Regions from separate parts of the Peribacillus sp. FSL P2-0133 genome, predicted to be linked through region 1. Evidence: a T-box and tRNA genes for the amino acid it is inferred to sense, from the RefSeq annotation. Region 1 holds a T-box; the other holds one or more tRNA genes.

Evidence for each region. A T-box is a leader RNA that pairs with one kind of tRNA and senses whether it is charged. The one in region 1 lies ahead of MKY17_RS19930 (valine--tRNA ligase), so its partner is inferred to be a tRNA-Val.
Region 2: it encodes a tRNA-Val, which carries the amino acid that the T-box ahead of MKY17_RS19930 (valine--tRNA ligase) is inferred to sense. The anticodon was not compared.

The regions. Positions count from the first base shown of each region.
Region 1 covers NZ_CP150254.1:4,130,037-4,146,490, reverse strand. The annotation lists gene hemL (glutamate-1-semialdehyde 2,1-aminomutase) at 1-131, shown strand, start outside; gene spoVID (stage VI sporulation protein D) at 448-1,851, shown strand; gene ysxE (spore coat protein YsxE) at 1,947-3,017, shown strand; gene MKY17_RS19935 (hypothetical protein) at 3,074-3,265, opposite strand; T-box leader at 3,493-3,721, shown strand; gene MKY17_RS19930 (valine--tRNA ligase) at 3,765-6,416, shown strand; gene MKY17_RS19925 (ATP-grasp domain-containing protein) at 6,490-7,332, opposite strand; gene MKY17_RS19920 (RimK family alpha-L-glutamate ligase) at 7,301-8,242, opposite strand; gene MKY17_RS19915 (folylpolyglutamate synthase/dihydrofolate synthase family protein) at 8,341-9,630, shown strand; gene MKY17_RS19910 (A24 family peptidase) at 10,248-11,000, shown strand; gene MKY17_RS19905 (hypothetical protein) at 11,308-12,288, shown strand; gene MKY17_RS19900 (Maf family protein) at 12,482-13,051, shown strand; gene radC (DNA repair protein RadC) at 13,116-13,790, shown strand; gene MKY17_RS19890 (rod shape-determining protein) at 13,940-14,959, shown strand; gene mreC (rod shape-determining protein MreC) at 15,095-15,967, shown strand; gene mreD (rod shape-determining protein MreD) at 15,964-16,454, shown strand, end outside.
Region 2 covers NZ_CP150254.1:1,374,059-1,390,512, reverse strand. The annotation lists gene truA (tRNA pseudouridine(38-40) synthase TruA) at 32-769, opposite strand; gene MKY17_RS06695 (site-2 protease family protein) at 2,298-3,434, shown strand; gene MKY17_RS06690 (hypothetical protein) at 4,068-4,484, opposite strand; gene MKY17_RS06685 (hypothetical protein) at 4,724-4,885, opposite strand; tRNA gene MKY17_RS06680 (tRNA-Val) at 5,196-5,267, opposite strand; gene MKY17_RS06675 (hypothetical protein) at 5,479-5,700, shown strand; gene MKY17_RS06670 (phosphatidylglycerophosphatase A) at 5,718-6,275, opposite strand; gene MKY17_RS06665 (alpha/beta hydrolase-fold protein) at 6,465-7,187, shown strand; gene MKY17_RS06660 (YjcG family protein) at 7,276-7,791, shown strand; gene MKY17_RS06655 (GNAT family N-acetyltransferase) at 7,796-8,224, shown strand; gene MKY17_RS06650 (hypothetical protein) at 8,382-8,645, shown strand; gene MKY17_RS06645 (spore coat protein) at 8,879-9,364, shown strand; gene MKY17_RS06640 (hypothetical protein) at 9,421-9,711, opposite strand; gene MKY17_RS06635 (ATP-dependent helicase) at 9,864-12,137, shown strand; gene MKY17_RS06630 (stage VI sporulation protein F) at 12,471-12,725, opposite strand; gene MKY17_RS06625 (YjcZ family sporulation protein) at 12,835-13,002, opposite strand; gene spoVAE (stage V sporulation protein AE) at 13,099-13,455, opposite strand; gene spoVAD (stage V sporulation protein AD) at 13,472-14,497, opposite strand; gene spoVAC (stage V sporulation protein AC) at 14,500-14,970, opposite strand; gene MKY17_RS06605 (YhcN/YlaJ family sporulation lipoprotein) at 14,986-15,483, opposite strand; gene MKY17_RS06600 (DUF1360 domain-containing protein) at 15,772-16,137, opposite strand; gene MKY17_RS06595 (hypothetical protein) at 16,152-16,454, opposite strand, start outside.

The DNA of each region.
Region 1 (16,454 bases):
TGGCGAATCAAGGCATCTACTTGCCGCCGTCACAGTTTGAAGGTTTATTCCTTTCCACTGCACATAGTGATGAAGATATCGAAAAGACCATTGCAGCGGCAGAAAAGGCTTTTGCAAAGTTAAAAAAATGATGCAAGGCTTCATGAACTACCGCTATATTCGATAATAATAAATTTGAACTGGCTACCATTTTTCCAAAGGCTTTTGGAGAATGGCAGCCAGTTTTTTTTGAATTCAATCGGTAAATGGAAGAAACGAATCAAAAGTAGGAGGCCGGTTGATACAATCCAGCGTAATTTTAGCCTGAAAATTGAAACTCCTTCTTTTTAAAAGGCTTAGGAAATATAAGGAGTATTGCAAATGAAATTAAGGAATAATCAGCTTCCTCCCTTCATAGATTGATATTGGTATAGGTACCGTTTCCTGAAGCTGAAAGGAGGAGTTGTCTTGTCGCAAGAAAATGAATCGTATTTACGATTTTCTTTAGAGGAATCCGTTTGGTTCCAGAAGGGACAGGAAGTGGCTGAGCTATATTCCATTTCCCTTGATCCAAATGTGGCGATTCAAGAAAGTGATCAATATGTTTATATACGAGGCTCGTTAGATTTAAGCGGTGAATACAAAGGCTCGCAAAATGGTGAAGAAGAGGAGTTTTCGCAGACCTTTTTGCCAAAAGCGGTTCAAAAGGTCGAGAGGCATCTCGATGGACTTAATGAGTTCACACACCGTTTTCCGGTTGATATAACGATTCCGAATAATCGGATTGCCTCATTGGATGAGGTCGATGTCTCGATTCAAAGCTTTGATTATGCCATGCCAGAGCATAACTGTTTGAAATTGCAGGCGGACCTTTTGATAACCGGAATCTATAATGATTCATATGTGGAAGAACGTTTCGATACCGAGCAGGAAGTTGGAGAAATAGAGGAACAGGAAGAAACGGATGGGGAAAATGAGTCATATATTCCTTATGCAGCTGCAGTGCCGCCAATCCCGGATTTTCAGCCTGTTTTCCGTGATGAGGAGGAAGAAGAGTTATACGCGCCTTTTTCTGCAGAATCAAAACGAGTTTCTGAAGCAAACGAAGAAGAAGAAGAGGAACCGATTTATTTAAGCGATCAGCATAATGTCCCAGTTTTTGAAATGCCCGTTTCACCATATCCTGAAGAGGAGGAGTGGGAAACGGAAGTGCATAGAGAGGAAGAAGCTGTAGAAGAAGAAGTAATTGGCGATCCGCCTGACTCCGCGGAAAAGGTACCTTCAATGGGAGAGGCGAAACTGGAGGAAGTACCAAGCAGGCAGGATTCCATGGAGAAGATGGAGATTCCTAAGGTGACATTGAGAGAAGAAGTAGTGGAAGAGCCAAGTCATGCAACCAAGCATCAAAATAGCCCGGTTGCAAATTTGGAAACCGAGGATGTCATCAGGCAGGGAGAAGATGACGTTGCAGCGGGTCCTATCCTTAATGAGAATGTGAAGGTGGAGCAGGAAGAGGAATTCAATTCGTCCATAAGCGATCTATTCAAAAAGAGGGAAAGACCAGCCCCTCCGGCTAAGGAGGTTAAGAATTTCAAAGGCAGGAAGCAAGCCGCGGAACGTGATGATAAAGAAACGGCCGATCATGATGAAAAGCAGCTATCCATCATGGATTTATTCGGACGGAAACAAGAAGAAGAACTGGTAAGGATGAAGGTTTGCATTGTTCAGCAAGGGGAAACGCTTGATGACTTGGCTCAACGATATGATGTTACGGTTCAATCGATACTTTTCAGCAATGAATTGGAGTCGAATCAGAACGTCCATGAAGGGCAAGTCATCTATATACCGAAGGCGGTTGCATATAAGAATTGACCAGGACAGAGAGCAGAGCATATGGTCTGCTCCTGTTTTTTAGGTGCTAGAGGAATCGGATCGTTTAGTTTTTTTAGAGAAAGTGAGTGAGTCTCGTGAGGGAAAACGAGAATCAGCAGCCTGCCAATCGGGATCGGGACACGGAGACCGTATTGAAGGAATATGCCATGTATGTACAATATATTGAGGACTTCGGACGTGTAAAAAAAATATACAGTGATCGCGGTACATTTGCCTTGAAATCCATGTTACCGCAGAACGGCATTGATTTTATCAAAAATGTTCAAAAATTGTACCATCGAGGCTATAACCGGATCGTTCCCATTTATCAAACGATGGATCAGCGTTACGCCGTTCTTCATAATGGACGTTTGTATTACCTGATGCCCTGGCTCAATAATGAAAGGGACGGGGAGCGCGATGAAAATCATAAGCAAATGTTCAGGGAGCTTGCTAGGATGCATACACTTTCCGTTAAGGAAATACAAGTGGATATCGAGGAACGGGAAGCCCATTATGAGCGGACGCTTGATGCCTGGAATAACGAGAAGGACTTTATCGATGAGTATATTGTCAGCTGTGAAAAGAAGTGGTATATGTCTCCATTCGAACTGACGGTTTGTTCTTTCTACACTGATATTTCACAGGCGCTGAAGTACTCGATCAAGAAGTTTGAAACCTGGTATGAAAAAACGAAGGATAGTGAAAAGGTTCGAACCGTGGTCACGCACGGAAAGGTTTCCATGAAGCATTTCGTTTATGATGAGCGGGGATATGGCTACTTCATCAATTTTGAGAATTCGAATACGGCTCCGCCGCATTTCGATTTACTGCCATTTCTCGTTAAATCGGCAAGGACCTATCCTGTCCAATGCGATGACTGCGTTGACTGGCTATATAACTATTTTCGTTATTTTCCGTTGAAAGAAGAAGAATTGCTGCTCATGCAAAGTTATCTGGCATTCCCTGGGTCAGCTTTGGAATTAGTGAAGGGTTACTCCGATGGCAGGGGTCATCGTTCAGAGCTTGATAATGTTACACAACTGCAGCGGCAATTTTGGCTTTTGAAAAATATTGAATATATGGTGATGAAAATCGAAGAAATCGAACAGAAGAAAAAGGCTGCTGCCGAGGCTGCCAAAGAAGAACAATCACCCCCAAGCTAAATATACATGATTGGATCATCTCCAGTCATGTATATTTTTTTGCTGTAAGGGAATACTTAAATCCAGTCGAAATACAAAGACATGGCCAGGAAAATAAAGGCGATTAGCAGGAGCATATCGAAGAAAGTCGGGAAAATCAGCGTACGTAATCCTTGGAACACAATAAAGGGGAAGATGAACTGCTGGCAGACACCGCGGAATTTCTTCACCCAAGGCGGTAAAGTATAGGGAGTATATCTTCGCTTCATATTATTACCTTCCTTTTTAGGACTTCTTATATTCTATGGGTGGGCAGTGGAAAAGGTGAAACAGCCGTCACATTCACTGTTCCTGGAGGATAAACTAAAGAAAATGAACTTGAATTGTATCAAATGGGATGATTACTGAGAAAGTAAGCGAAAAGATGATTGACTGGAGCCCCATGTTTTTTGTACTATATACTATATGCATTCAATGATTTTACATATGAATATAAATCAATGCAAAGACCGGAAATAGTAAGATGAAATGCACTTTTCAGAGAGGAAACCAAATTGGTGCGAGGTTTCCAGGCAGCAGCATCCGAAGTCGTCCGCGAGCAGTCTTCGTGAACCTCTTAGTAGCGAAGGCCGGTGAAGAGCCGTTATCCGATTTGAGAGCCGAAAGAGATTTTTTTCTTTTTCGGAAAAAAGGTGGCACCGCGAACAACTTCCTTCGTCCTTTTGTGATGATGGAAGTTTTTTTTATGCCCAAAAAGGAGGAAATGTTATGGAAGAGAACCAAATTTCTATGCCGACTAAATATGATCCGCAGACGATAGAGAAAGGCCGCTACAAATGGTGGCTTGATGGAAAGTTTTTCGAAACGACGGGTGACGATAAAAAAGAACCATATACGATTGTCATCCCGCCGCCTAACGTGACAGGTAAGCTTCATCTTGGCCACGCTTGGGATACGACGCTTCAAGATATATTGACACGCATGAAGAGGATGCAAGGCTATGACGTTTTATGGTTACCGGGCATGGACCATGCCGGTATCGCCACTCAAGCGAAAGTAGAACAGAAACTTCGTGCTGAAGGCGTGAGCCGTTATGACCTTGGGCGAGAAAAATTCGTTGAAGAGACATGGAAATGGAAAGAGGAATATGCGAGCCATATCCGTGAACAATGGTCAAAGCTCGGTCTTGGACTTGATTATACACGTGAACGCTTCACTCTTGATGAAGGGCTTTCAAAAGCTGTGCGCGAAGTGTTCGTTTCGCTTTATAACAAGGGCTTGATTTATCGCGGCGAATACATCATCAACTGGGATCCATCAACGAAAACGGCGTTATCCGATATCGAGGTTATTTACAAAGATGTGCAGGGCGCATTTTACCATATGAAATATCCTTTGGTTGACGGATCAGGTGAAATTGAAATTGCCACCACCCGTCCAGAAACGATGCTTGGCGATACTGCTGTTGCTGTTCACCCTGAAGATGACCGTTATAAACACTTGATCGGCAAAATGGTCCGCTTGCCAATTACAGGCCGGGAAATCCCGATTGTCGGTGATGATTATGTCGATATGGAATTCGGTTCAGGCGCGGTCAAAATTACTCCGGCCCATGATCCGAATGACTTCGAAATCGGGAACCGTCACGATTTGGAACGCATCCTTGTCATGCATGAAGATGGCTCGATGAATGAAAAGGCTGGTAAATATGAAGGCATGGACCGTTTTGAATGCCGGAAACAAATCGTCAAGGACCTTCAGGAAGAAGGAGTACTTTTCAAAATCGAAGATCACCTTCACTCAGTCGGCCATTCAGAGAGAAGCGGTGCTGTTGTTGAACCATATCTTTCGACTCAATGGTTCGTTAAAATGCAGCCGTTGGCTGATGCATCCGTTGAGCTTCAAAAAGGAACCGATGAGGAAAAAGTTCATTTCGTACCGGACCGTTTCGAAAAAACGTACCTGCGTTGGATGGAAAATATCCGTGACTGGTGCATTTCCCGTCAGCTTTGGTGGGGTCACCGCATTCCAGCCTGGTACCATAAAGAAACAGGTGAAGTGTATGTAGGTCACGAAGAGCCTGCGGACGCTGAAAACTGGGAACAAGATACAGATGTTCTTGATACATGGTTCAGCTCGGCATTATGGCCGTTCTCGACTATGGGCTGGCCTGACAAGGACAGTGTCGATTTCCAACGCTACTATCCAACCGGGGCACTTGTGACAGGCTATGATATCATTTTCTTCTGGGTATCGCGGATGATTTTCCAAGCTCTTGAGTTCACAGGTGAACGTCCATTTGAAGATGTGCTGATCCACGGTCTGGTTCGTGACGAACAGGGGCGCAAGATGAGTAAATCGCTTGGTAATGGTGTCGATCCGATGGATGTAATCGATCAATACGGTGCCGATTCGCTGCGTTACTTCTTATCCACGGGCAGCTCGCCAGGCCAGGACCTTCGTTATAGCACGGAAAAAGTGGAAGCGGTTTGGAACTTCTCCAATAAGATTTGGAACGCATCCCGTTTTGCTTTGATGAACATGAACGGCATGACTTATGACGAAATCGATTTAAGCGGTGAGAAGTCTGTAGCTGATAAATGGATCTTGACGCGTTTGAATGAAACGATTTCAAACGTAACCAGACTTGCGGACCGTTATGAGTTTGGTGAAGTGGGCCGTGTGCTTTACAACTTCATTTGGGATGATTTCTGTGACTGGTATATTGAAATGGCGAAGCTTCCGCTATATGGCGAAGACGAAGCAGCTAAGAAAACGACGCGCTCGATCTTGGCTTATGTACTGGATAACACGATGAGATTGTTACACCCGTTCATGCCATTCATTACCGAAGAAATCTGGCAGAACCTACCGCATCAAGGTGAGTCCATCACTGTTGCCGCTTGGCCGGAAGTGAATGAAGGGTTGACGGATACAGCTGCAGCCGAGGAAATGAAGCTGCTGGTTGAAATCATCCGCTCCGTCCGTAATATCCGTGCTGAGGTAAACACACCGCTAAGCAAAAAAATCAATTTGATCTTAAAAGCGAAAGATGAGTCCATCTTAGGGACATTACAGAAAAACAGCAGCTATATCGAGCGTTTCTGTAATCCTGAACAATTGACGATCGGAATCGAAGTCGAAGAACCTGCTCAAGCCATGACAGCTGTCGTAACTGGCGTAGAGCTAATCCTTCCGCTTACAGGACTGATCAATATTGACGAAGAAGTGAAACGTCTTGAAAAAGAACTCGACAAACTTAATAAAGAAGTTGAGCGCGTACAGAAAAAATTGGGCAACGAGGGCTTCGTTAAAAAGGCGCCGGAAAGCGTCATCGAAGAAGAACGTGCCAAGGAAAAAGACTATAGCGAAAAACGCGACTCTGTAATCCACAGGATCAGCGAACTGAAACAACTATAAAACAAAAGGATGAACCAGCTTGAAGCTGGTTCATCCTTTTTGTGTTTAAACGCTATTTAAGAAAAATATTCCGTTAGGATGATAGTCTTTCTTTTATGAATGTAAGGTACTCCCGTACGATATTCATATCACTTAGTGCACTTAATGTCCGGCTGCCGACGACATCCTCGATTTCGTTGAGCATGAGGCTGCCATCTTCCGCAAATATGAAATCGATACCGACCAGGCCAAAATCAAATGACCTCATTACTCTTTCAACAAGGGCTAATTCAGAAGCAGTCAGCTCATATAGAGAAGCCGATCCGCCCAGCGTATAATTTGCCTTGAAACTGGAAGCGGATTCCCTAAGTACAGCAGCCTTCACTTTTTTCCCAACCACGAAGACGCGGATATCCCTACCGAATAAGCCAGGTTTTTGGACTATCCAATTCCCATCATACAGTTCGGCAAGATCATCGGCATGCTCGATTAAATATACTTGCTTCCCGCCGCGGCCACGTGTTTCCTTAGCAATGAAAGGGAACTCCATGTCATCGGCACTCGGCCTCCCGTTACAATATACGGTATCGGCCATTGGAATCCCGAGCGAGGACAAATATTGATGCGTCTTTGCTTTGTCATTCGCGATTTCCGATACGAAGGAGGAGTTAAAGCAAGCAATCCCCAGTTGCTCAAGTTGCTTTGTAAAAAAAGGGTCGATGGTCCGGACGATAGCAAAGTCCGGCAATGAAATTGGCTGTGTCCCATGTTCCACGTACAACTCGTTGAAACGATGACCGATCCTAAGGTCTTCCCGAAAGTGAAAGTGTAAATCAAGATCAAGCTTACTTGCTTCGTCAAGCATCCATTCTATGTATCCCTTATTTTTCAAGGCATCCTCACGGTTATAAATCAACCAGCCTGCTTGTTTTTTCATCAGATGCACTTCCTTTTCCTAATTCTTTCAAGATATAATCGAACATGCTATCAGCGATGTTGATGCCTGTACAATCATAAATATTCAGTAAATGCGAATTCGAATTCACTTCGCACAAAAGCGGACCTTCTTCACCGAATAACAAATCGACGCCAGCGAAGTCTGCACCCAGTATTTGTGCACATCGGATGGCAAGTTGTGCTTCTTCACTGGTGGGTATATATGGTGCAGCCTGCCCCCCGGCAGTCATATTAGCTCGGAAGTCTTGCTCGGAATGGCGTTGCATCGCTGCTATGACTTGATTGCCCACGACATTCACACGAATATCCCGACCTTTGCTGTGCTTGATGAATTCCTGGAGGATAAATGGTTTGTGGCCAAGATTATGGATCGTCTTTAGTAACTCATCCTCTGTTTGGATTAAATATACTTGTTCCCCAAATGAACCGTATGCTTCCTTAACGATAAGGGGATACCCAAGTTCATTGCCGATTTGTATGAAAGCATCCATATTGACTCTTTCAATCCCTTCGTACGTAAAAGGGGGAAATATGGTTTTCGGCATCGGTATACCATGCCCGGTCAATGCTTGATGTGTTTTTGCTTTGCTGTCGCAAATATCGATCGCTGTACTGCTGTTATATACGGGGATGCCGAGCAATTCCAAATGGCGCGCCAAATGAATGTCTTTATCCATGAACAGGACAAAATCAGGCAGCTTATCAAAGGCACCTTTAAGCAGTGGCACTCCTTTTTCGATAATGGGAATGAGATCTGAATTGCGGATAAGGGTTGCCATGATATCTTTCCTTTCAGCCGCCTCTTTAATGAACAAAGCCAAACTGGAAAACTTATCATGCTGTAAATAGCCGTTAACGACAATCCAACAGTGGAAATCTGAAGGTTTCATAGTAAAACACTACCTTTCATCTAGGTTAATCGTTCATATATTGATAAAATAATCTTAACGCATAAGAGCGGTATAAAGAAAGAGGAGGCTCAACGATTATGGTCACAACCATGAAAGAAATCAATCATTTTTTTGAACGGCGCCAAGTTCAATTGGGCATGAATTTTGGCCTATCACGGATGGAAGCATTGTTAACTGAATTAGGTGACCCGCACAAGGCGCTAAAGTATATTCACATTGCAGGATCCAACGGGAAAGGATCAACCCTGCAATATATTAAAGCAATCCTGCTTGCCCAAGGCATTCGGGTCGCTTCCTTCACTTCTCCTTATTTAATACGGATGAATGAGCAGCTGAAGATAAATGAGGATGAAATCAGTGATAAGGATTTTATCGCTGTCTTCCAGGAGCTTTGGCCGATCATCCAAGAGATGGACAGTAAGGGGAATGGTCCCACTCAGTTCGAAATTTTGACTGCGATGGCATTCTCTTATTTTAGCCAAAAGGAAGTGGATTTGGTTTTGATGGAAACCGGTTTGGGAGGAAGGCTCGATACAACGAATGTCATCCAGCCGTTTCTTTCGATCATTACCTCGATTTCATTGGAACATACGAACATCCTGGGAAACACACTTGGGGAAATTGCTTTTGAGAAGGCGGGCATCATTAAAAGCGGGGCGCCGATCATTAGCGGAGTCACAGCCGGGGAACCAGCAAAAGTAATTGAAGAAAAAGCGTCGACATTAGGCGTACCTTATTACCAATTAGGCAAAGACTTTCATGTAGGCAAAATAAAGCAAAGTGAACGTGGGCAAAGTTTCTCCTTTTCTCTTGCAGACAGGTCCATCGAAAATGTGGAAATGCGGATGTTAGGCCGTCATCAAATGGAGAATGCGGCACTGGCCATTGCTGCTGTCACATTAGGAATGGAAAATATCGATGAAAAAAGCATACTTAAAGGAATAGTGGAAGCGAAATGGGATGGCCGCTTTGAAAAAATATCGGATGAGCCGTTGGTGATCATTGATGGTGCACATAATCCTGCCGGCATCGACGTACTGAAGGAAACGCTAAAAGTGCATTACCCCGACTATAAGTACCGATTCGTATTCAGTTCATTTAAAGATAAAAATTATTCCGAGATGCTTCATGGACTGGAAACGGAAGCGATGGAAATCATCATTACCGAATTCGACCATGAACGGGCGGCGGATGCGAAAACGCTTTATGAAAAGTGCAGTCATCCAAATAAAAGGATAAACAGGGATTGGCAGGCGGCAATAACGGAAGGCAGAAGGAAAACAGGGGAAAAAGAGATTCTTGTCATCACAGGGTCCCTTCATTTCCTTTCACTTGTGAGGGAGTTCCTGATCAGAGAAGATGCCTAAAGGGATGTGTCTTTACCGGTGGACTAATTAATTTTCCCGAATGCATATTTAGAAAGCATCCTCTTCACCTCAAGTTTTATTAATTCTATTTTTAAAACAATAAAGACTTTAGGTAAAAGGATTCTATCTATAAGTTAAAACAAAGTTGATTGGAGCGGGTGTTCGAGACTCCTGCGGGAACAACGAGTCCAGGGGAGACCCCGCAGGCGCAAAGGCGCCGAGGAGGCTCACGGACCGCCCGCGGAAAACGAGTGCCTCACGTTCCAATCAACGTTCAAATTGCACAAACGCCTAAAGAAACTGTAGACAAACTCGGTTTTCATCGAGTTTGTCTACAGTCTGGGAAAGGATCTTTTCAAAGGTCCTTTTCTCTTGTAAACAGAGTCTCTTGAAAAGAAAAAACTCTAATAGAGTGATTGATAACAAATCACAAAGTATATTTGTTAAAATATGTTTATATATTGATTCTATTTGACTGGTGAATAGTAGGATCTACTTAATAAAATAACGGAAGGAATGATAATCATGAAGAACCTAAGTGATTATTACATAGCGGAAGGGACTTTTATATTAGGGTTTCAAAGAAAGGCAATCGAATCCTCATGCACTATGTATAAATGATGGTTATCCATATCTATCTCTTCGTTTTGGGCTTAATTTTAGGCTCATTCTTCAACGTTGTCGGTTTAAGTGTTCCAGCTAGTCATTCATTTGCTAATCGTCGCTCCGCCTGCCCTTCTTGCGGGCGTACATTGACATTCTTCGAGTTGATACCGGTTATTTCTTATATGTTGCAAGAAGGGAAATGCCGTGGCTGTAAAACAAGGATTTCACCCCTTTATCCGGCAGTGGAAATGCTGACCGGTGTTTTGTTTACCTCTGCTCCCATATTCCTTGGCTGGTCGAACGAACTCTTGATTGGCTGGACATTGATTTCATTATTTATGATCATCTTCGTGACTGATGTCGCCTATATGCTCATTCCTGATAAAATACTGCTTTTCTTTACGGTGATTTTTATCGTTCTAAGAGTCCCATTTCCGCTGTCGCCCTGGTGGGATTCAATTGTCGGGGCAGCGGTTGGCTTTAGCCTGCTGTTATTGATTGCTGTCGTGAGTAAGGGTGGAATGGGTGGTGGTGATATCAAGCTATTTGCAGTGATTGGCTTTGTACTGGGAATGAAGATGGTGCTATTATCGTTTCTTTTTGCGTGCTTTTATGGGGCGTTCCTTGGCATCATCGGGTTGCTGACCGGAATCCTAAAAAAGAAAACACTTATTCCTTTCGGACCTTATATCGTTTTTGGGACATTGACTGCTTATTTTTGGGGCGATGCCCTTTTACATTGGTATGTAATTTTTTTAAGATGAGCTTAAAGGGCCATCCTCATGCAAGAGGAATTTGTCAAAAATCACCTGAACAATAGCGGAGTTGGGAACTATCCCTAAATGGCTGCAAGTGAAGATGACATGAAAGAGGAATGTATGTAATTGGTGAGAGGCGATATTGAATGGTTCATGAACCAGAAGTACCAGTACCCGGAAACCTTGTTTAGTTACCCATATATGGATAGGGAAATTTGACGAAACCTATTAATGACAAGACGACAAAAGTCTTGTTATTTTTTTTTACCTCTATGTTAGGATGAACAAAATGATCTGGAGGGGAGGAAAAAAATTGGGCAAGCCGGAACAAAGCAAGGGTGTAACGATTAAAATAAATGGGGAAGAAAAAGTATTTCCAGATAAAAAGATTGAAACTCAAGAGGCGGCGAGTAAGGAGCAGGAGCAGGGGCAGGAACACACTGATGAGAGTTTCGAATGGATACTCCCTGAGGATTCAAACGAAAACAAAATCGTATTGGTTCCATCACCGCCGAAGAAGAAAATGCCGAAGTTCATCGGTTTTGGCACCAGTTCGCTGAAAAGCTCGGATAACAGACCGATCAAGACATTCATGATCGCTGTCATTTGTGCCGTCTTTTTTGGGTCGATTCTTGGCTTGATCGCCGTTAAAACGATTACAAAGGAAAAAGCAGAAGTATCTTCGGTCGAGACCCCGATTCCAACGGAAGCCACTGTTGAGGATAAAAAAGCGACAGTGACTGAACCAGGAAACCAGCTGAAGACATTCCTTGTACAGGGAGGAGTATTCAGCAGCGAGGATGCAGCAAGGCAAATACAAAAGAAAATCATTGAAAAGCAGGTTCCTGCTGAAATTTTCAAATTGGAAGACAGCTATTATCTATTCTTGGGAACGGCAGAGAGTCTAGCTGCAAGTAAGGAGCTGGCCTTGTTCTTAAAATCCTATGATGTGGACGTATATTGGAAGGAAATCAATTTTGAAGCGGCCGGGACAAGCCAGGAAGATGAGAAAACCCTCGATAAGATGAAGGCGATATACGCTTCGTTGGCAGAAACATCCGCAACAAAGCTTCGTGGAAAGGGAGGGATGATAAACGAAGAAACCCTGAAAAAAAACATGGATGAACTGAAGACGGTGAAATTATCGCCGGAGTTTTCGAAAATGAACGATGACCTGACTGCTGCCGCAAAGTCGATTGACGAATATGGGACTTCCAAAAATGAAGAAAAGCTATTCCAGGCTCAAGAAAGTCTGCTTGATTTTTTATTGAATTTCCAAAACATATCGAGTTAAGTAAAGAAAAAAAGGGGAGCTGCCTAATGGGACAAGCTCCCCAATATGAAACCTTCTGTGACACCTTTTTTATTTTCCGGGAAATACTTACAGGCATTTGTCGATTCCTAGTAAACAATAATTGTGGATTGCAACATAATTTGGTAGGATAGATATTGTATCTCCCTATGTAAAGAAAGGTGACTTTTATATTATGCATCCATTGATTTTAGCTTCTTCATCACCACGTCGTAAAGAACTTCTACAATTTCTTCAAATCCCCTTTGAAAGCATGAATTCCAATGTCGATGAAAGTATTGATGAAAACATGTGTCCTGATGCAGCGGTGAAAGAACTGGCCTCCCGTAAAGCGGAAGCCATCGCAGCAAAATTTCAGGAAAGCTGGGTGATCGGCTCGGATACCGTTGTTGTCCTTGATGGTGAGATATTGGGTAAGCCGACAAGCCGGGCGGATGGAAAAAGAATGCTGGAAATGTTATCAGGACGGACACATGAAGTATACACAGGTGTCGCCATCCTATTCGGCAAGCATCGCAGAGTATTCGCAGAAAAAACGGAAGTGACATTTTGGGAGCTGCCAGAAGCTGAAATCGAACGTTATCTGGATAGCGGTGAACCCTTTGACAAAGCTGGCGGCTATGGGATTCAAGGATACGGATCTCTTCTTGTCGAACAAATCAAAGGGGACTATTTCTCAGTCGTTGGGCTTCCGGTCTCAAGACTGGCCCGGGAACTTAAAGCGATGCAGGAAGAGTTAGGATAAGATAATTTGATTTCGTCTGGCATCTTCCCTTTTCTAAGGAAGGGTTGATCTTTTGAGCGAAAAAATGTTAATACGGGATTACCCGAAAGAAGAGAGGCCGCGCGAAAGGTTTCTGCAGGACGGGCCGCAAAGTCTCTCCAATCAGGAATTGCTTGCTTTGCTACTCAGGACGGGGTCAAGGGAGGAATCAGTCCTGCAACTATCCGGCAGGCTCATCAATTCCTTCAAGGGCCTGCGCTTGCTAAAAGAAGCCTCTGTGGAAGAACTGACCGTGATCAAAGGGATTGGTGAAGCAAAAGCGATTCAAATCCTGGCCTCTGTCGAACTTGGCAGGAGAATTAACAATTTGAATGATCAAGACCGTTATGTGATTCGATCTCCTGAAGATGGAGCCAATTATTGCATGGAAGAAATGCGGTTTTTATCACAGGAACATTTCGTCTGTCTCTATTTAAATACGAAAAATCAAGTGCTTCAAAAAACTACGGTATTCATCGGCAGCCTCAATGCCTCGATCGTGCATCCGCGCGAGGTTTTTAAAGAGGCTTTCAAAAGGTCCGCTGCCTCTATCATCTGTCTTCATAACCACCCCTCCGGAGACCCCTCTCCCAGCAGAGAAGATATTGAAGTGACGAAAAGGTTAGTCGAATGTGGTAAAATAATCGGGATTGAAATATTGGACCACATCATTATCGGGGAACATAAATATGTTAGTTTGAAGGAAAAAGGTTATTTATGACACTATCAAAATTTTTGACGATACGATATAATATTGTTTATGATTTTTAAAAGAGGAAACTTTTTCAAAGGGTCTTATTGTCAAAAAACGACAAATTATTATTTGAACTTATAAAAAGGCATTTTTGTTTACGAAAGGGAGATACCATAATGTTTGGAATTGGCGCTAGAGATATAGGGATTGATTTAGGAACGGCGAATACGCTTGTTTATGTAAAAGGAAAAGGTATCGCTGTACGTGAACCATCGGTTGTGGCTGTACAAACAGATACAAAGCAAATCGTTGCAGTCGGAAACGATGCGAAAAACATGATCGGCCGTACACCTGGTAACGTGGTAGCCCTTCGCCCGATGAAGGATGGAGTAATTGCTGATTATGAAACGACGGCTACCATGATGAAGTACTATATGAAGGAAGCTCAAAAGAAGGGCGTATTCGGCAACAAGCCATATGTCATGATTTGTGTGCCTTCTGGAATTACGGCAGTTGAGCAGCGTGCAGTCATCGATGCAGCAAGACAAGCAGGAGCCCGTGACGCATATCCTATCGAAGAACCGTTTGCAGCAGCAATCGGTGCAGACCTTCCGGTTTGGGAGCCTACAGGAAGCATGGTCGTTGATATCGGCGGAGGAACGACGGAAGTGGCAATCATTTCCCTTGGCGGAATCGTTACAAGCCAATCGATCCGTATTGCCGGTGACGAAATGGATGATGCCATTATCGTTTACATCCGTAAGAACTACAATTTGATGATCGGTGAGCGGACTGCTGAAGCGATCAAAATGGAAATTGGTTCTGCTGGAGACACGGAAGGCGTAGAAAACATGGAAATTCGCGGACGTGACCTATTGACTGGATTACCGAAAACGATCGAAATCACAGCTGAAGAAATATCCAAAGCATTAAGCGACACAGTTTCTGCAATTGTGGATTCCGTGAAAAACACTTTAGAGAAAACACCACCTGAATTAGCCGCTGACATCATGGACAGAGGCATTGTATTGACAGGCGGGGGTGCTTTGCTGCGCAATCTGGATAAAGTCATCAGTGAAGAAACGCAAATGCCGGTGATCATCGCTGAAAATCCGCTGGATTGTGTTGCAATCGGAACGGGAAAAGCGCTTGACCACATTCATTTATTCAAGACTAAATCAAGAGATTCGCGATAAGCATTACTTCTCAAATAGGGCCGGCTCAACAAAAGGTGCAATTTTGAGCCGGTTTTTCTTATGTTTTGCAGTTTAATTAAATCAAAGTGTAATTTTAAGACAATAGAGTAAATTTTAGATAGAGGTGTAATCACCATGCCACAGTTTTTTAATAAAAAGCTCCTTCTCTTGCTCGTTAGTATTATCGTTCTCGTGGCATTGATCGGTTTTTCATTAAGGGAGAGAGAAGAGTTGACTTGGCCGGAGCAATTCCTGAAAGATACGACAGGCTGGGTTGGAAATGTGTTTAATAAGCCAGTATCGGGTATAACAGGTTTTGTAGGGGGCTTAAAAGACCTTCAACATACATACGATGAAAACAAAAAATTGAAAGCCCGCTTGGATGAATACGTATTATTGAAAACCCAAGTCCAAGATTTAAAGGAAGAAAATGAAGAACTTCGCGATAACCTCAAAAAAGAAGATGACCTGCGGAAGTATTCGCCCACTCAGGCGACGGTCATTGGACGTAATCCTGACCGCTGGCATGAAATGCTGACGATCAATAAAGGGAAGCGTAATGGGGTAGAAAAAAATATGGCAGTCATCACGTCCAATGGGTTAGTCGGTAAGGTGAAATCAGCGACGGATTTCACGGCCTCGGTTCAACTTTTAAGTTCGATCGATAAAGCCAACCGTGTCTCAGCCATCGTTCAAGGTGATGATAAAGCATATGGCTTGATTGAAGGATTCGATGATAAAAAGAACCTTTTGCTGATGAAACGGATTCCATATGATAAAAAGATCAAGAAAAATTCATTGGTCATCACATCCGGTTATGGAGGGATCTTTCCGAAAGGTCTGCTGATCGGGAAAGTTGTCGATGTCAAAGTGGATCAATATGGATTGAACCAGACCGCATATATTGAACCTTCGACGGATTTTTATGATATTAATAATGTTATGGTCGTTCAGCGCGAAGTGGACGGTGTACCGAAAGAAAGTGAAGGGGAGGATGAAGCTGAGTGAGATATTTCATCCTTTCTTTTATAGCCTTGGTTTTTTTTGTTTTTGAAAGCATCTTCGCCCAGATGTTCGCTGGAGATGCATTCGGGTCCGATAAAATCCTCGTTCCCCATTTCATGATGATTTTCGTTTTTTTCCTGACCATGTACGGGTCCAGGAAAATGGGTATGCTTTATGGGGCGATTCTTGGGTTGACTTATGATGTTGTATATACGGAAATCCTTGGGACTTACATGTTCCTGCTGCCTTTTCTTGCCTATCTGATATCGAAAAGCATGAAAATCCTGCAAAATAATATTTTGATTGCCTGCCTTACTGCGCTTTTATTCACGGCAGTCTTAGAGGTCGTCATTTTTCAGATGAATATCATCCTATCTTTTGCAGATATGGGATTTGGTGAATTTGCGGAACGGAGATTGATTCCGACATTATTATTGAATCTAGCGTTCATTATCATCAGCTGCTATCCTTTAAAGAGAATGATTGAAAA
Region 2 (16,454 bases), 2.8 Mb from region 1:
TTACTCGTTAACCGATGCATCAATATTTGGTCTAAAAATCAACCTTTACCAAGTACAACCCAGCTGCCTCCGCCATACGGCCCGTTTGGATTCTCTCTTTTGACTCTAAAATGCTTGGTATATTTTCAGCATCTATTTCACCCAACCCAACTTCTATCAACGTCCCGACAATCTTTCTAACCATATTATAAAGAAATCCATCGCCTCGCACTGTAATTTGGATGAATCCGGCATTTTCTTCTATATCAATGGAATATATTTCACGCACCATGGATTTTTTCTTAGACTTTGCATTTGAAAAAGCCGTGAAATCATGTTCACCTATAAAATGTTGACATGCTTTTTTCATTCTTGTGATATCCAGCTTTTTCTCTACATGCATACTGTATTTTCGCATGAAAGGATTTGTATATTGCTCGTTCCAGATCTTATACAAATAGGTTTTATCCTTAGCATTATAACGGGCATGAAAACGATCAGGAACTAGCCTAACCTCGACAATGCTGATATCTCTTGGTAAATACCTATTCAAATAATTCATGATTTCAGCTTCAGTCAGATTTTCACCAATCTTAAAATTGGCGATTTGAGCAAGGGCATGTACACCGGCATCCGTTCTGCTGCATCCGATGATCTCGATTTTTTCCCCCACCATTTCCGTTAAGACATTTTCTATTTTTCCTTGAATCGTATCATCACTATTACCGAGTCGTTGCCAGCCTTTATATCGCCCGCCATCATATTGAATGGTCAATTTATAATTGTTCATTGCTTCCTCCTTATTTTATTACTGTATAGTCATCTAAACAGAAAATTCTTGATAAAATACAAGCCCCCATACAACTCCTGCTGTATGAGGGAACAGATGGTCTTTTCTTAGAAACACATTTAAATTGTTAAGTTATTAATGGGTTTTGTAACTGCTCCACAAGTCTACAGTAAAAGGAGTTCCATTTTAAGGGTTCGTTCAGGATACACCCCACAGCCTCATGGACCATGATTTATGTAAAGATCCTGCAGCTCATCCATGCGATTCGATAGTAAATCCTAGCAATCAAACTAAAAAAGCACTTCTGCATAGTGTACCAAAGTGGCTAACGTCATGCAACGAACGATTCACCGTCACGCTCAGTTTCTGTACAACTTTGTGCAATGCATAAACACACTGGAGTAATAAATGGAAATGAAAAATAAAAAAGACCCAAACCCTTGTTATATCAAGGATTTAAGCCTTTGATAGTTGATGACCTGTGAAGGATTCGAACCTACGACCCTTCCCTGTCAAAATATGATAGGTTTTACCTGATATATAAAAAGTAGTGATCACTATTCCATTCTTGTCCAAAAAAGAAAAATATATGGAAACTATCAATGATATTTTTCTACGTTTACTTACATTAAAACAACTTTCAAAGCTTGACTATGAAGGAGACTCCTTCATAGTCAAAAAGCTCCAAATAGATATTATGAACGATCACTTTCTAATCGGTTTAGTAAATTCCATATATTCACATCAATTGGTTATTAAAAATATATAACATAATTAATTGAGCATTAGCTTATGCATAAATATGGAGCTTCTAACTTCAAATTCTGTTAAAAAGGTACAACTACTAAAAGATAGAAGAATGAGATGAGTGTTTTGGAAGTATCTGATTTAAAAGCCTGTATACAAGTTGCTAAGAACAAAAACTGAGGAGCGCTTCGCCACACCTATAATTGGGATTAAAATAGTTAAGATGGATTGTTTTATCCATGTTTATCATTTTAAAGTATTTTCATTAAATCCTTTTTTATAGAAGTATCTTATATAACTACCGAAAGAGAATATAATCGTTTTGGCGGTTCGTACTTAGTCCAATTAAATTTATAAATAAGTTCAATATCTTTTCCGATCTTGGTATATGCTGTCTTATGCATTCTAGCAGGTTCCACAGCATAGCCTTTGTATATTGGAAATTCTTCTCCAGCAGTAGATTCTATAACTCCATAAACAATACCAGGACTGTATTACTTTTCTCACCATTTTTCACATCGCTAACCTCATTTTTTTTAGCTTTTTTTACTCCATGTTCATTACCTCCATCCATCTAGTATTTCTGTGATAGGTACACTCTATCTTAATTATAAAAAAATGTAATACTTGAAAGTTAATACTCTAGAAAAATATTCCTAAAAGGAAAAGAAAAAATACGATATAATAAGGATATTAGCAAGATGATAAATCAAGAAGAAGCTCACATAGGCATAGTGTCACTGGGGTCATCTGTTTTCCCATTTACTCTAGGAGGTACATTTTGAAAGAATCTAAATTGAATAAAGGATGGTTAAGTTTGGGGGCAATCGGGTTATTTTTCCTAGGAAAAATGAAATGGTTGTTTGCGCTATTGAAAATAGCAAAAGTAGGTTCCCTGATTTCTATTTTCGTTTCATTAGGAGCGTATGCCTTGGTTTACGGTTGGAAATTTGCCGTAGCCCTAGTCTATCTAATTTACATCCATGAAATGGGGCATTTACTTGCTGCTAAGAGAAAAGGCATCAAAACATCCAATGCCATTTTCATCCCTTTTGTCGGAGCGTTAATTGCCCTGAAAGAAGAACCCAAGAATGCTAACCAGGAAGCTTATCTTGCCTTCGGAGGTCCTTTATTAGGTACATTAGCATTTCTACCAGCCATCCCCCTATTTATGATGACGGAAAATCCATTTTGGCTTTTAGTTATTACACTTGGAGCCATGATTAACCTATTTAATCTAATGCCTGTGCATCCTCTTGATGGAGGACGTATAGTAGGAGTCATCTCCACAAAGCTTTGGGTATTAGGGATTATCGGAATGGTTGTATATTTGTTTCTCCATCCAAATCCATTTTTAATTCTTTTCTTATTATTGGGTATTTCTAAGTGGTGGAAAGAATTCCGTAGCGAGACAACCAGAAATCAAAGAGACATCATTATTGAATTGAATCAATTTGGATTAAGGCAACTTGAACAATATGCAGGTGCAACAGATGAAGAAAAAATTCGCGTGGTTAATATTTGGAATATGGAATTAAGCCAACTACATGAAAAGTTTAACAACATGAAGAGTTGGCATATCCCGCTATTTGATGATAATAAGTTAAAAGAAAAACAGCTGACCGAGGTAAAATTAAATATTTATAGATCCTTAATGGATGCTGCTAATTCGAATGAATACCAGTACGGACCAACCGATTTTGAAAATATAGGCACGTATGAACGAATAGTAGCAACGTTCTTTAAAGAAGTGCAAGAACAAACTGAAATTAGGGATAAAGAGAAATCCTATTACTCATCGAGTCTCAAAACAAAAGTCATCTGGTTCTCATTATACATTGGGCTTGCCATTTTCTTAATGATTACAAGCTTATATGCAGGTGATTTAATGGAACAATATAAAACTTTATTACCGTAATACATTATGAAAGGGGACCTCATTTATGAGTGTCCCCTTTGACTGTCCATTTATTTAAGCTTGTGAAACATTAATGTTGATTATGTATAAAAGATAGCACTAAGCGTCCCATTCTATGCGCATAACATTGAAGGTTTCTGTTAATACCATCATATATAGCAAGAAATTGTTCTCGATTAAATTGCTTCAAGTTTGGTTGGATAAAAACATCTTAATTATGGTCTGCTGTATCGGAATTACTGCTATGAACAAATTGTTGGATGAGCAGGTCTTAATACTTATCTACGTAATCGTTCTCTGTAGCCCACTTCAACTATAATACTTCCTCTTTATCTAGTATATGTTGTTCATTAAAACCTTTCTTCAGAAGTATGTTCAGTCCAGTGTATTTCTTTAGTCAAGTAATCGATATGCTTTTCCATGTTTTCTCTTAAAAATTGAGCACGAACTTTGAACTTCATTTTCTATTTGTTTATTTATCAAGCTTTCTAAGACAACTCCTCTTTCTCTGGGTCTTGTCTTATTGGATATCAGTTTAATTTCTCACTCAAAGTCAGCTCCAGAGAGATTCTCCAAGGAGGCTTCTTTTTCTTGTTTTAGTTTAAAGTCGGGTCGCCATTTTCTTAGAGTACATTAATTTATTAGCATTTTATCTAATTCACGAACTTTATCATATGACTCCAATAGTTGTTCAGGTATTAATGTTCTCCCATAATCCCAAGCATTAGTTTCTATTTCAGATTTCAGCTTTTCTTTTTCTTCTTCGTGACCATACATTAAAATCCTTAAATCATGTTTGTTTTTCTTAAAATCTAAATAATAACCAATCATACGATAAAGAATAATTTTAACAAAGTCTTCCTCTGTCTCTTTAATTCTAATTTTCCCTTTATAACCGTTAACTTGAAGGTAATTGAATTTTATAGTATTGGTCGATACGTTATAACTCATAGGTGCACTTAGATTATTGTCAAATTCATAAATAATATCCAAATTGTGCTCATTTAATGTGTTATTAATTATCTTTTCGATATCGCTTATATAAAGCATTTAACTATCACTTCCCTTTTAAAGACTTACTTCATTATAGTAGTAGATTAAGTTATTCTTCCTTTATCAATATAATATACTGTTGATATATTAAAATCACACAGTTGAAAATAAAGGAAATATTTACTATATAATACTGAAGTGGAGGGTAAGTCCTACGAGAAGTGTGATTAATCCCCTAATAGACCCCCTAAAAGGAATTTGCTTTTAATTACTCTTCCATACATTCCTCCTTCTATTTATTTCACTTTAAAACTTTCTATCATTGGTTGTAGTTCTTCTTGATATTGTTCTACCATCATTTCTAGTGAAGGCATTGTATTATACTTTTCAAGCCAAGAAACGTAATCTCTGAAGTCTTTCATCGTTTGCCAATATTTTGCATAGTCTTCATGCGTCATGTTCAGAGCTTCCAAAAATTATTCCCGTGCATGGTATTTGGTAGTAAAGGTAATCCAACACATTATAGTAAAGTGGATTTTACCGAAGAATATGATTATGTACCTTTTAAAGAAAAGCCAAAAAGATGGTCTTCTTTTAACCTCCATCGTTAGCTGAATAAGCGATAGGCTTTGCCTTGTCCTGTAATAAGTTTAAATGCTGCTCTATCCGCCACCAATTGAGTAAATAATATATTATGAACTATACCTTTGAAAACAAAAAAAGGCCCAAACCCTTGTGATATCAAGAATTTGAGCCTTTGGTAGTTGATGACCTGTGAGGGATTCGAACCCACGACCCCTTCCCTGTCAAGGAAGTGCTCTCCCACTGAGCTAACAAGTCGTATGTAATGACTGACTGGTTACTTAAGTACATAATTTATTATAAGTTTTTTTGTTAAAAAGTCAACGCATTATATTAAAAAAGTTTTAATTTTTTCTTATTTTATTTCCCCGCTCCGCAAAACACGAACGAACATTCCCTTTCCACTTGCATATAAAACATTTGTTCGCATATAATGATAGCAAGCAAGTCAGCAAAGGAGTGACAGGGAATGAAATATATACTTCGTAAACATATGGAAGAAAATGCTCCATTGGAGATAATTTATCTCTCCGAACAAGGTAAGATTACGCAGCGGAAAATTCAGGTGCTTGAGATTTATCCAGGCCATATTCACGCATTCTGTTTTCTAAGGCAGACAAAACGGACATTTAAAGTGGCCAATATCCTTTCTGCCCGCCTCATTAAGGCCAGGTTTGACAGGTCTGGATGAAGATTGTTAATCAAGGTTCAACCTATTAACTCTTCTTCTTCCTGGATATACTTTTCCTGTTCAGTTAACGATTCTTCTTCATCCCTCAGACGATGAGCTAACCTTGAGGCGGCACTCGCGGCAATGCTTGCAACGATATCATCCAGGAAGGTATGAACGATTCCTTCTTGCTTCTTATCAAGTTCGTGTATGACGCCTATTTTATTTTTATCTAAATGGCCAAAGGTCGTTACAGCAATGCTTCCGTAACCGAGTACTGCACCAAAGGCAATCGTTTCATCCACTCCGAATAGCCCTTCATCAGACTCAACAATCGATTGCAGGGGTTCTGATAGCTTTTTTTGCTCTGCCAGTTTATCCAGCTCCACACCGACTAAAATGGCATGTTGAATTTCCCTTTTCAACAGGACACGCTCAACGCTGTGGATGCATTCCTCCAGCTTAAGATCAGCTTTGTACGGGAACTGCAATTCATAAACGATTTTTGCAATTGCCTCCACACTGACACCACGCTCTAATAATGTTCGTTTAGCCGCCTTTGTTACTTCCCTGCTGTGTACGTGTACATCTGCCATTTTATTCGCCACCTTTTTTGTATTATTTTTCTATATCCTTGTATTATAACACCTTATAATTTAAATTTTTAGAAAATATAACGAAAATTTTATATTCTAAATTCTTGTCACGGGAAAAAGTCGCAAGGCTATGCTAAAATAATCAAGTAAGTTGTTTTTCATTATTATTTATCATTGAGGTGCGGGAAAATGAGTTTACGCAAAGGCACAATTAAAGAGTACATGTTTAAAAGCGAAGCTTTAGCAGAAGAATTGGAACTGCTTGTTTACTTGCCTGCTAATTTTTCGCCATTGTATAAATATTCGCTTGTGATTGCTCAGGATGGCCGTGATTATTTTCAAATGGGCCGAATTGGTAGGGTAGCAGATGAACTGTTAGGGAACGATGAGATCGAGAATATCATCATTGTCGGCATTCCTTATAAAGACCGCTTTGACCGCAGGCGCAAATATCATCCGGACGGGGAACAGCACATTTCATACATACGTTTTCTTGCACATGAACTTGTCCCGTTTTTAGATGATGAATTCCCAACCTATCAAATGGGACATGGTCGAACTTTGATCGGTGACTCTCTTGGGGGTACAGTTTCTTTATTGGCCGCTTTGCAGTACCCGCATACATTCGGGAAATGCATCATGCAGTCGCCACTTGCCAATGAAGCAGTAATGGACGCTGTACGTAATTTTGAGGATCCGCATCTCCTCGAACTTTATCATGTGATCGGGACTGGTGAAACAGATGTTCCGACGACGGATGGCAACAAGGCAAACTTCATAGAACCAAATAGGGAATTGCATAAATTAATAAATCAAAAAGGATTTCCTTGCTTCTATGAAGAATTTGAAGGTAATCATACCTGGAAATATTGGCAGGCAGATTTAAAACGAGCACTATTGGAAATGTTCTAATTTACTCGAAATCATCTCTTTGAGATGGTTTCAAGTAAAAACATGTCCAACTATAATACAACAAAAAAAATATCAGGAGGTTTTATTTATGAAATATGGTGTTGCAATTTTCCCTTCAAAAAAACTTCAAGATTTAGCTAACTCCTATCGCAAACGGTATGATACGAAATACGCTTTCATACCACCGCATCTGACGCTTAAACCAACGTTCGAAGCGACGGATATGGAAATTTCAACAATCGCGGAACAATTAAAAGGCATTGCTCAAAAGTGCAGGCCTTTTACGATGAGCGTAACGAAAACGAAGTCTTTCCAACCCGTAAGCAATACTATTTATTTCAAAGTGGAATTATCCGAAGGGCTTCAAGAGCTTCATGATGCACTTAACAATGAGGACTTCATGAAAAGTGAAAGTGAACATGCATTTGTCCCGCATATTACCATCGCTCAAGATTTATCCGATAATGAGCATTCTGATGTTTTAGGCCAATTAAGCATGCTTGACATCAGCCATGAAGAAGAAGTTAAACGAGTTCACTTGCTGTATCAACTTGAAGATGGGGCATGGACCGTTTATGAAACATTTAGATTAGGAGCTGAATGATTTCGTGTTTGTAAAAATCGCAGAGAACAGCCAAGAGCTTGAAAATGCATATATGATTCGAAAAAAAGTGTTCGTCCAAGAACAAAACGTCCCTCTTGAAGAAGAGATCGATGAATTTGAAAAAGAGTCCACACATTTCGTTTTATATGATGAGCAGCATCAGCCAATCGGTGCCGGCCGCTTCAGGGTCATTGACAACATTGGTAAAGTCCAGCGCATTTGTGTAATATCATCGGGCCGTAAGAATGGTGCCGGCGCCATGATCATGAATGCCATTGAGGAATACGCAATCCAGCAGGAAGTGCCTCAATTGAAGCTTGATTCCCAGGTGCATGCTATCCCTTTTTATTCAAAATTAGGGTATGAGATCGTTTCCGACGAATTCATGGATGCTGGCATTCCTCATAAAACGATGAAGAAAACCATTTTATGATATAAAAAAGCTGTCCTTTCAGTCTTCTGATTGGACAGCTTTTTTGTTCGTTCATGGACTTAAATATCGTTTTATAAAAAAAAACATTTGCGTTCAATGGCAATCTCCTCAAAAATACATAGTCTATATATAGAAAGCAAGAAGGAGGGAAAATTTTATGGGTAACAATGAATTTAACCTGGAGGAGTCTCAAAAAAGACTGATGGAACTGCTGGTTTCGAGGACTATGAGAAAACATGGTTTCAAAAAGGATAAAGTCGATCTAACTGAAAGAGAGAGAAACAACCTTAAAGAAACCATTCGTTATTTACAAGAGCAATCACAAAAAATCATAAACCAAGAAAAGAACATCACGGAACATGATGTTAATCCAGTTACAAATTCCATTCACAATAAATTCACGGATTCCAAAGATAAATGACGCACCATATCACCTAATCACCCTACTTGCTGGCGAGAAATAAGTAAAACGAGACATAGCAGCACTTACATTTCATTCCTAAAGCTCCAGCTTCTTTATTATTCATCCCCCACACACTAATACTTTCTCTAAGTATTAAAAAAATAGACGAATTAACTGATTTATTCGTCCAACCAGATTAATCATCAAAGCATATTTTAATAGGGAATAAAACCTAAGGAGGAAAAAACAACATGAACCAAAATGTATATCGTAGCAATTGTAACACACATGATGATTCTGAAAGATCATGGTCGGCTCTAGATTCCGCTTCCAGACATCCCCTGTCAGGATTCTGTGACGATGACACAAAGATTGAACAAGAGGCAAGACAGGATAATAATCAAGTACAGCTTTCTGAAGAACTTATTTACATTAAAGACTCTTGTAATGTAAATGTCACTTCAACGGATGTTAAAGCGGCCCTTTCTCTACAAGCTGCACTACAAGCTGCTATTGCGGTCATCGTAAGCATTTCCATTGCAGATGCTGATAATGCTGAAAAGATCACTCAAGAATTAATCCAATCTTCTAATGTTAAACAAATCACGCGCCAAAAAACAATTGTTGAAAACAGCCGTGATATCGACATTACAACAACTGATGCACAAATCGCTCTAAACATCCAACTATTACTGCAACTATTGTTAGCTCTAATCGTGGAAATTGACATTCTTTAAAAGAATCAACACAAAAAGGACACTTCACGTGTCCTCTTTTGTCTTTCATGGAGAAACTAGACAATTTTATTGATAACCCTTCCTTTTCCTGTCATTCCAGCCGTTAAATCTTCACTGACCCTCATGCCCATTTGATATTTATATATGCCTGCTCCATATGTACTTACCCGATCATTATCTTGTATTTGAAGTAATCCTCCAATGCTTTCCCTTTCCAACACCTGATCAAAACGGATAGGTTGAATGAGTGTCGTTCCTTTAACAATTCTTACTTTCTCTGCAGCTTCGACCTTCCTGTTGGCATATTGAATATAATCAAATTGTGTGACAGGTGCTATGTATCCCATAGTAACCCCTCCTTATATTTAAATAGTTATGTTGTCATTTAATTACCTATCCGGAACCATAATTTAAACATGATTTCCGCATTCTTTTTTCCTAATCTTCTGGTATGATGAGTATTGCCGATATTTTTAATAGATTAGAGGTATCCATTTATATGAATCAAGCAAAATCTGGCAATGAAATCGTACATTTACATACCGTTTCAGCTGGTGAGCTGCAGACACTTTTTGAAAAAGGAAAACGTGATCAGCTTTCTTGTATCATTTGTCATAAACCAGTGAAATTATTTATTGGAATCCATGAGACACCTTATTTTTATCATAGTGACCCGTCGCAGGGCCCCTGTGAAATGCCCATTTCAGAACCGATGAACGAGGACAGGCCATTAGAATATATGGAACAGAATGGATTTAGGATTCCAACATCACGAACCATTACGGAAACAAAAACCATTACAGAACCTTTCCTTAAAAGCCGGCCCATAACCGGCAATCCGAAATATTCAGATAAACCATATGGTCTGGCACAATCAGAGGAACCATACTTTCAAGAATTATCCTCATCAGGGGTTGTACTCGATGCAGAGCAACTCAAGGCCGTAATGACGATCGATGGTCCAATTCTCGTCCTTTCAGGAGCAGGCAGCGGGAAAACCCGCGTATTGACGGTACGCACTGCCTATATGCTTACAGTGAAAAAAATTGATCCAAAAAGTATCATGCTTGTAACATTTACGGCAAAATCCGCAAAGGAAATGCAGCATCGTCTGCTCGGCTATCCCTCTATGACGCCTTCCCTTGTTTCTCAAATCGTTAGCGGGACCTTTCATAGCATCTTTTATAAAATCCTGATTTTCCATGAACCAGCCAAATGGCAGCGCGATTTCCTATTGAAGTGGGAGTGGGAAAAAGAAAAGGTATTGAAACAGGCTGGCAGGGAATTGGAACTTGATGATAAGGAATTTGCATATGATCAAGCCCTTCAACAAATCGGGCTTTGGAAAAACTCTTTGGCCTTTCCAGAAGATATTCACCCTAAGGACGATTGGGAGAAATCGTGTTTATTTTTATATAAGAAATATGAAGAATATAAACAGCAAACAGGGAAGTATGATTTTGATGATATGCTTGTAGGCTGTTATGTATTTTTAAAAAATCACCCGGATTTTTTAAAGAAATATCAGCAAAGGTTTAACTACTTTTTGGTAGATGAATTTCAGGATATCAATAAAGTTCAATATGAATTGATAAAACTCCTCTCTGCTGAATCAAAAAATGTATGTGCAGTTGGAGATGATGATCAATCCATCTATTCATTCCGGGGAAGCGATCCGAAGTATATTTTGAATTTCAATCATGATTTCCCTCAATCCCAAGTAGTGAAGCTGACGGAGAATTACCGCTCTTCTCATGAAATTGTCGCTACAGCGAACCGATTGATTAAGCGCAACCAGAACCGGATGGAGAAAAAGATGAGGGCACAGCATGATTCAGGAAATCCCCCTATTTTATTTTATCCTTATGATGAGGAATTGGAAGCAACGATGATCGTATCCGATATCCAAGAGAAAATATCCAAGGGAGCAAATCCTGGGGACTTTGCAGTATTGTACAGGACACATACGATGTCCAGGGCCATTTTTGAACGGCTAGCCGCTTCCAACCTGCCATTCGTCATTGAAAAGGATGCGGATTCGTTTTATCAGCGCAGGGTCATCCGCGGCATGCTTGCCTTTATGCGCTTGAGTTTGTTTCCTCATGACAGCAAGGCAGCATCTGATGTCCTTTCCTCCTTATTCTTAAAGCAAAGTATATTACAGGAGTTAAAAGCAATGACAATATTGCAGGATTGTGATTTTATCGATGCATTTGCTTTTGTTAAGACAGGACATGCTTTTCAAGAACGAAAATTAAAAACGATTCCAGGACAGATCCGCTCTTTAAAAATTATGTCGCCACTCGTAGCTTTAGAAATCATCGAGAAAGATTTAGGATACCAGGAATATGTAAAAAAACGCGGAAATGATGCGAACCTGGAAAAAGGGTCCGATGACATTCGTGACTTAAAGGTGGCAGCAAATCGTTTTCCCACCGTCGCCGCTTTCCTTGAACATGTCGATCATATGACTGCGATGGTCCAAGAGATTAAACAGCTATCGAAACATTTTAAGGATGCCATACAGCTTACCACCATACACCGTTCCAAAGGGCTTGAATATAACACAGTATATGTTCTTGCTGCTGTCGATGGCAGCATTCCTCATGATTTCGCACTTGAATCTTACCGGAAAGGGGAACTATCCCCTCTTGAAGAGGAAAGACGATTGCTCTATGTAGCGGCAACCAGGGCTAAAAAGGACCTTTACCTTTCCATCCTGCAAACTAGACGCGGACGGACCGCCCATCCATCACGTTTTCTGAAGCTTTGACCAAAGCTGATGCTATCCCATCTTAGGAAATGGAAGGATAAAACAAGATGAGGTTAGGAGTGGTCTCATCCCGAACCATGTTTAAGACTAGTTTATACTTTATGGATTTTTACTGTTTTATGAAACCCTTACTAAAATGAAGAAATTTACGACACTCCTGCCGGAAAACTGACTTGCCAGGAAACCGCTAGATGCTTATGGCGAGGAGGCTTGGCAGGCAGTCGGCAAATTTCTGGAATCAACTACAACTTTTTTTAAAAAAAACTGCAGACAAACTCGCTTTTCTTCGAGTTTGTCTGCAGTCTGAAGGCCTGCATGATAGCAGGCCTTTTTTCACTTTTTATTTATCATATTCGAAATAGTACCGAAATCCAGCTTATTCCCTTCAGCTACGATGGAATGGACGATTTTATCTTCCGTTTCTTTATTGACCGGTTTGTTCGCTATTTTTGAAACACGCTTAATGACATTTCTAACAGTTGTTTCATCTTTGAAATTGGCTCCTTGCAGCGAGTTTGCCAATTCTAATACATCTTTCATATTTACGCCGGTTTTACCTTCTATGTTTTTAAAAAAGTTATTATCCATACCTAAGCCCCTCCCTTTTCTGTACCTATCCTATGGCATTATCAGAAAAATGGTGCTTGGCCCAAACAAAAAAAAAAGGAATAGGCTTCTTCTGCCTATTCCTTTTTCCTTAGCAGAAAGAAGCCCCTACAATGATCAATAGGATAAACAATACAACGATTATCGCAAAAGTGGAACCGCCGCCGTATCCATAACCACCGCCGTATCCATAACCGCCGCCGTATCCATAACCGCTGCCGTCACAACAACCGTAGCCACCAAAACCAAACATATATATCACCTCGCTCTCGCTAAAGCTTACTGATAACATATGTAGGTCTGGACAAATATGTATAGGCCATGTCCTAGTCCAGGCTGCCTATTTCCGCTTATTTCATCCTTTTGGTCTGAAAACCAAAGCTCCGATGAATCCAAAGACGATTGCTGCAGAGATACCGGAACTCGTAATTTCAAACATACCAGTCAGTACGCCAACGAGCCCATGTTTTTCCGATTCCATCATCGCCCCGTTCACCAGCGAGTTCCCAAACGAAATGATCGGTACGGTTGCTCCAGCACCGGCAAAGTCAATAAGCGGCTCATATAAATCAAATCCGCCAAGAACAGCTCCTATTACAACGAACAAGCTTAACGTATGTGCTGGTGTGAGCTTAGCAACATCGAAAAGAAGCTGGCCGACGACACAGATCAAGCCACCGATGACAAAGGCCCAAAAAAACATTGCTAACATCGAAATCTCTCCTTTTTCATGAATTCATTCCATATTCAATGGCCACCGCATGGGCAATGCACGGAATCGTATCTTTTTGCTGGACGGAAAGTGGTGACAATAATGCTCCTGTTGCGACAAGCAGAATTTTTTTATATTTACCAGAAATCATCTCATTTAATATATGACCGTATAAAACCACTGCCGAACATCCTGCACCGCTCCCGCCAGCCAAAACAGGCTGATCCTTTTTAAAAATCATCAATCCGCAATCTTTGAATTTTTCCTGATTGATGTCACAGCCCTTTTGCTTTAATAAGTCAATGGCTGACTCCCTCCCTATCTGACCTAAATCACCAGTAATGATGAAATCATAATCATCCGGGGTCAAACCAGTATCTTTGAAATGGGCAAGTATCGTATCGACTGCCGCTGGGGCCATCGCTCCCCCCATATTGAAAGGATCTTTCAATCCCATGTCAATGACCTTTCCGATAGTGGCCGAGACAATATGGGGAAATTCCCCTTGCTTGCTTCCACCAGGAGCAACCAGCGCCACCCCCGCTCCTGTTATCGTCCATTGGGCTGTAGGTGGTTTTTGCCCTCCATATTCAGTTGGATAGCGAAATTGTTTTTCAACAGCTGCATTGTGGCTCGAGGCGCCTGTCAACACATAGTTAGCCCCGCCATAATTAGTGATGAAAGCAGCTAGAGCAAGCCCTTCCATTGAAGTGGAACAGGCTCCAAACAATCCGAAATATGGAATTCCATTAGTTCTGGCTGCAAAGCTTGTAGGTGTAACCTGATTGATTAAATCACCAGCCAAAAAAAATTGTACCTGTTCCTTGTTGATCTTACCTTTTTCCAATGCAAGCTCAACCGCTTTTTCCATCAAATGTCGATGTGCCTTCTCATATGATTCCTGCTCCATCCACAAATCGTCGTATAGGATATCGAAATCACCCGCGATTTCTCCATTTGCTTCAAATGGACCGCCTGTTACCCCTGTTTCCAAGATGACCGGTTTATTGGTAAACATCCATGTTTGTTCTCCCTTTAACACGCTTAGCCCCCACTCATTTGATAAATTGTTTTTATCAACGCCACGACAAAGGCTGAAAATACTCCAAATAAAATGACAGATCCGGCCAATTTAAACATATTGGATCCAACACCAAGTACAAAACCTTCCGTCCGATGTTCGATTGCTGCCGAAATGACTGCGTTACCGAATCCTGTAACAGGGACGGCACTTCCTGCCCCAGCAAACTGGCCAATGCGGTCGTAAAATCCGAAACCGGTCATCAAAAGGGCCAGGAACACCATGGTGGCAGTTGTAGGACCTCCGGCTGTCTGTTCCGTAAAGTTGAAAAAGTAAATATAGAAGTAGGAAATGGCTTGTCCCACTATGCAGAAAATGCCACCTACTAAAAAGGCTTTCAAACAATTCTTCACTATTGGTCTTTTAATTTCATGCTTCCCTTGGAGCTCTTGATACGCACTCTGCTGTGGGGTAGTTTTCTCCTTGCCACTCATAGCTGAACCTCTCTTCTAAATTAATTCTTTTTGAAGTTCTTCAATTTCCTTGAACTTCTTCCTTGCCTTTTTTTCGGGTACATCTTTTTCTTTGAGTAATTCGTTCAATCTTACAGATTCCAAAAATATTTTATAATCGCTTGATACGATAAAATCATTTTTAGGAAACTTCTCTTCCAGATTTTCAGTCACAGTCTTTTCAATTTTCTTCATATGAAAACGTTGCAGGTGCTTAACTTTATAAGCGACGATAATCTTTTTTTCGTTTTTCACGACGATCACGTCATAGATGGTGTCTTCATTAGCAACTGTTTCCTTGACCTTTGAGATCAGTCCCTTTTCATCCTTCTCATCCATTCCATTAATGATATCCATCGGTTCAGGATTCGTACGTTTAATCATTGCTAAATTCTCCGTTTTTCCATCATTCTGATTGCTGCAAGCAGTAAGCACACACAAAAAAACTATAAAAACCAGCAAGCTGCCCTTAAAATATCTTCCTTGTCTGAGCATAGAATCACATCCTAATTTATCGTTCTATTGTTATTTTCTTGTATAACTGTTTTTTTATGAATGGTAGGATTAGGAAATAAAAAACCTTTCCAAAATGGAAAGGTTTTTTCACTCAATAGCCTTTATTTTTATTGTTATTATTACAGCCGCAGTCTTTCTTGATTTTGACCGGCTGATCTTTTTTAATCGGTTTTGCATAAGCCCATGGATTCTGTTTCTGATTCAATTTATACTCCTCCTTCAAGATCTATACCATACTATATGAACGAAGAGACAAGTTGTTTCCAATCAAATGTCCATAATTTTGCTGATTATGACCTCAATGATTGCGCCTACTGCTGCTACGGCAAGGATTAATATCAATACGTCGCCAATAAACCAATGTTGGATATAAAGAAAAACCAGAAAAAGGCTTACCCAGACACCAACGCACCAAAAACAGCTCAGCAATTGACCAATCCAGCCAAGCAGGCCCTTCTCTTTGGGCATTAAAAATATTTCCACATCCCCTTTTTCATTTTTTTCCTCTATTTCTGTAAAAAAGGGGCGGCGCAGCGGCTCCAGGATCTTATCGAAAACGATCAAGCGTGTCAGCCTGAAGGAAGCCAAGCCTAATATTATAAATAAGGTAAATTCATTTTGTGGGGGAAACATTTAATATTGCTCCTTCACTTAGGTTCTTCAATTATTTTGGCATCGATGATATCCGGCAGGCCCACGAAACGAATATGGTTCCCTCTTTTAATCTTCACTGATTCCCCCTTCATTCCCAATACATGAAACTGAATTGTTTTTCCGTTAACAATAGCCTCACATAATGGCTTTGGAAAACCTTGATGATTGGATAGGCGGGAAATGATGTCGCGGGAAGATTCTTTCTTCTCCACCTTTTTCCTTTTTCTCTTAACTGGTTTTTCGTTTTCTTGTTCTATTTGTTCAGGATGTTCCATTTGTTCAACCGGAGTTTGCTC